Regions from separate parts of the Tenggerimyces flavus genome, predicted to be linked through region 1. Evidence: predicted binding sites of a transcription regulator. Region 1 holds the regulator's gene; the other holds the start of a gene.
The links. The regulator HrcA, encoded in region 1, represses chaperone genes, less so after heat shock. The targets are predictions, from matches to a motif close to TTGGCACTCGNNNNNNNCGAGTGCCAA.
Positions count from the first base shown of each region.

Region 1 (2,198 bases):
CTTCCGTGCCCAGGGACGGCGACCGTGGTCTCGGTGAGCAGGCCGAGGACGACGTCGAGCGCCTTCGGCCAGTCCATCGGGAAGCTGTCGGCACCGTACGCCGGCGGGCCGTTCTGGATCACGACGTCACCGGTGAACAGCACGTTCGCGTCCGGCACCCGCACCACCACGTCGCCCTCGGTGTGTCCGCGGCCGGGGTGGGCGAGCTCGACCAGCCGGTCGCCGAGGTCGACGTACGCGACCGAGGCGAACGACCTCGTGCCTTCACGTTCCGCCAGGGTCTCGTGCTGCCATCGCTCGACGTCGGGAAACGCCGCGTTTCCGCCGATATGGCCGATATGCCCGTGGGTGTTCACGACCCAGCGGACCTCGCCTTCGACCGGGAGATCATGGGCCAGCTCGGCGCCCTGCTCGGGCGAGCCGAGCGTGTCGACGACCAGCAGCCCGCCGGCGCCGGCCACGACGCCCACGGTCGTGTCGAACGGACCGTACGTCCGCGCCCAGCACCGCTCGCCGACCTCGACCCAGCCCCGCTGCCCACCCGCGCTCGTCATGGCGCCAGCATCCCGAATCCCTTGAGCGCTCCCCAGTCCGGGGCCACCTTCTCCACAGCTCGCGCCACTTCACCCACCGAATCGGGGTTCGGCGGCCGCTTGCCACGTTGGAAAACCCCAGCCGGTTGGGTGAAGTGGCGCTTGGGTCGGGACACATCACCGCGGCGGGCGGCGAAGGTGGGCGGGCTGTGGAAGCGTGGGCCGTCCTAAGGCGCGCGAGCCCGTAGACTGGCACTCGTACTTATCGAGTGCCAAGCTGCCCCGGGGAGGTGAGTCGATGTTGGACGAACGCAAGCTCTCGGTGTTGCGCGCCATCGTCGAGGACTACGTCCACACCCAGGAGCCGGTGGGTTCGAAGGCACTCGTCGACCGGCACAACCTCGGCGTCTCGCCGGCCACCGTGCGCAACGATATGGCGGCGCTGGAGGAGGACGGCTACATCGCCCAGCCGCACACGAGCGCGGGGCGGATCCCGACTGACAAGGGCTACCGGCTGTTCGTCGACCGGCTGACCACGGTCAAGCCGATGAGCGGCGCGGAGAAGCGGGCGATCTCGATGTTCCTCGAGGGCGCTGTGGACCTCGACGATGTCGTGCACCGGACCGTACGCCTGCTCGCCCAGCTCACCCGCCAGGTCGCGGTCGTGCAGTACCCCATCCTGACCCGCAGCAGCGTCCGGCACGTCGAGCTCGTCACGCTTTCACCGAGCCGGCTGCTGCTCGTGCTCATCACCAGCACCGGCCGAGTCGAGCAGCGCGTGGTCGACCTCCCGGTCGACGTCTCCGAACAGCTGCTCGGAGACCTGCGGGCGCGGCTCAACGCGGCCGTCGTGGGGCGCCGGCTCGTCGAGGTCCAGCCGAACGTCGCCGACCTGCCCGAGCAGTTCGCCCACGAGGATCGCGCGATCGTCACGCCGGTGGTCACGACGTTCCTCGAGACCGTGGTGGAGCGACCGGACGAGCGGATCGCGGTCGGCGGTACGGCCAACCTCACGTTGTTCGGCACCGAGTTCGACCACTCGATCCGCGACGTCCTCGAGGCGCTGGAGGAGCAGGTCGTGCTGCTGCGCCTGCTGGGTGAGGCGAGCGGGTCGTCGTTGACCGTTCGGATCGGCCACGAGAACCAGTACGCGGAGCTGGCGGCGGCCACCCTTGTCACGACCGGATATGGTCCAGGGAGCGAAGCGGTCGGCACACTTGGAGTTGTAGGGCCGACCCGCATGGACTACCCCGGCACCATGGGCGCCGTCCGGGCAGTTGCACGCTATGTCAGCCAGATCCTCGCAGGGGAATGAAGTCTGTGCATGAGGCTACCCAGAGCATGAGCCAGGACTATTACGAGCTCCTCGGCGTGCGCCGAGACGCGAACGCCGAGGACATCAAGAAGGCGTACCGCAAGCTCGCGCGCACCCTGCACCCGGACGTCAACCCGGATCCGGAGACACACGAGCGGTTCAAGGAGATCACCCGGGCGTACGAGGTGCTGTCCGACCCGAAGAAGCGCGAGGTGTACGACCTCGGCGGCGACCCGCTCGGCGCTGCCGGGCCGGGCGGCGCGGGCTTCGGGCCTGGGTTCTCGTTCACCGACATCATGGACGCGTTCTTCGGCCAGGCGACGCAGCGTGGGCCCCGCCCGCGCCGGCGG
Region 1 is NZ_JAFBCM010000001.1:6,219,168-6,221,365, reverse strand. It holds gene JOD67_RS29240 (MBL fold metallo-hydrolase) at 1-554, opposite strand, end outside; gene hrcA (heat-inducible transcriptional repressor HrcA) at 832-1,848, shown strand; gene dnaJ (molecular chaperone DnaJ) at 1,875-2,198, shown strand, end outside.

Region 2 (2,198 bases), 3.9 Mb from region 1:
CACGACGAGCCGATCCGAGGGCTCGCCGTACGGCGTCTCGACGGCGACCTCGGTCGGGTCGACGAGGAACGAGTACAGCCCCGTGCCGCCGATCACCCCGATCTCGGCCCGTGTGCTGGAAGGCGCTTCTGCAGTCATGCGCCGAACGTTATGCCGGGTTCGGCCAAGCTGCCGAACGGCCGTCCACAGGCCGTCCCTGTGGACGGAAACGCGGCCAGGATCACAGCAGCCCAACCGCCCGGTAGAGCACCAAGGAGCCCGCGACGGCCACGTTCAGGCTGACGCCCGTCCCCACCATCGGGATCTCGACGACCGTGTCCAACAGCCCCAGCGCCTCGGCCGGAATGCCGGTCTGCTCGTGGCCCAGCACGACCACCGTCCGCCGCCTCGCGGCGGGCAGATCGGCGAGCCGGACAGCCTCCTCGGCGAGCTCGACGCCGAGGATGGTGGAGTCGCGGGCACGTTGCTCGGCCAGCCAGGCCGTCCGCGGGCCGCGGACCCAGTGCACGCAGGATCGGTGTCGAAGCGTGTTGCCCCGCGCGAGCGCCTCCGGAACCCACGGCAACCGAGGCACCGCGAGGCAGGCTCCGACCGCGTCGCAGGTACGCAGCAGCGTCCCGAGGTTCAGGCCGTGGAGCGGCCAGAGCGGCGCCGCGATCAGATGGTTCCAACAGGAGTGCGCGCGAGGTCGGCGCTGTCGACGAAGGTCGCGCGGGGTACGCACCCGCACGTTCGGGCTCACCAGTCGAGGCGGAGCTCCGCCTTTCGCGTCGTCATGGCTCGCATGTTACCCGGACGCGTGCCAGGCGTCGTACCGGTCGCCGATAGTCTCGAACGTCTCCACGCCCCCAGCATCGGCCATGGATGCACCCGATCGCCCGGAATGCACCGATCCCTGCCCGATCGGGCGCGGAGTCGGAACCGTTCTTTAGCAGTCGTTGCACCGGAGTGCTAACCTTTCCGGTGCTGACAGTCCGTGGAGGGAAGCCGTGCCGACGTACCAGTACACGTGCAGCGAGTGTGGTGAGGGCCTCGAGGTCGTCCAGAAGTTCACCGACGACGCGTTGACCGAGTGCCCCAACTGCCAGGGTCGCCTGCGCAAGGTGTTCAGCCCGGTCGGCGTCGTGTTCAAGGGATCCGGCTTCTACCGCAACGACAGCCGTACGGGCTCCGGGAGCAAGACTCCGGCGTCCAGCAACGGCTCGAGCTCGACCGCGAAGAAGGACTCCGACAGCTCCTCGAGCTCGTCCGACTCGTCGAGCTCGTCCGACTCGTCGAGCTCGAAGGACTCCAGCAGCTCAGCCTCCGGTTCGAAGGACTCCAGCAGTAGCTCGTCCTCCACGACCAAGTCTGAGTCCGCCGCATAACTCGCGCGCATCCGTCGCCGGCCAATGATCATGTTGACATGATCATTTGCCGCTCTACGTGGCGTGGACGCCGGGTAAAGCACCCAGCCGCCGTGTAAACCTGATCATTTGCCGGGGCGACGGATGCTGGCCACCGTAGGCCCTCCTTGCAGCCGAACGGCGCGCGTACGGAAGCGTGTCCTCTCGTGGCAGAGAACGTACCCCTCAGCGGCCGCGCCGCCGCGGCCCTGGTGTTCCTCACTTCGGGCGGCGTGCTCGTGCTCGAGCTGGTCAGCCTCCGGCTTGTCGCCCCGTACATCGGCCTGACGCTCGAGACGAACACCGCGGTGATCGGGATCGCCCTCACCGCGATCGCCCTCGGGGCGTGGCTCGGTGGGAGGTCGGCCGACCTCGCCCCGCCGCAACGGTTGGTCGGGCCGCTGATCCTCGGTTCCGGCGCGCTGGTGATGTTCGTCGGCCCGGCCGTGCGCTGGACGGGCAGCATCGTCCGCGGCGCCGACCTCAGTGTCGTACTGCTGATGGCCGCGATCGCCGTGTTCGTCCCGGCAGCCCTGATGTCGGCGATCCCGCCGATGATCGTCAAGCTCAGGTTGGCAACGCTCGCCCAGACCGGCTCGGTCGTCGGCCGGCTCTCCAGCATCGGTACGTTCGGCGCGATCGTCGCGACGTTCGGTACGGGCTTCGTCCTCGTCGCCGCGGTCCCGACCCACTACATCCTGCTTGGGCTCGGCAGCCTGCTCGTGGTCGTCGGCGCGATCGTCACGATTCGCCTGCGTGGGTTGAAGAAAGCCGTACCGTTCGTTGCCGCCGCTCTCGTCGGCTCGCTCGCCA
Region 2 is NZ_JAFBCM010000001.1:2,341,951-2,344,148, forward strand. It holds gene JOD67_RS10835 (S-methyl-5'-thioadenosine phosphorylase) at 1-138, opposite strand, end outside; gene JOD67_RS10840 (TrmH family RNA methyltransferase) at 221-742, opposite strand; gene JOD67_RS41845 (FmdB family zinc ribbon protein) at 990-1,367, shown strand; gene JOD67_RS10850 (fused MFS/spermidine synthase) at 1,553-2,198, shown strand, end outside.
Region 2: JOD67_RS41845 (FmdB family zinc ribbon protein) is a predicted target of HrcA. The motif match lies at 929-955, and genes of this name have one in related genera.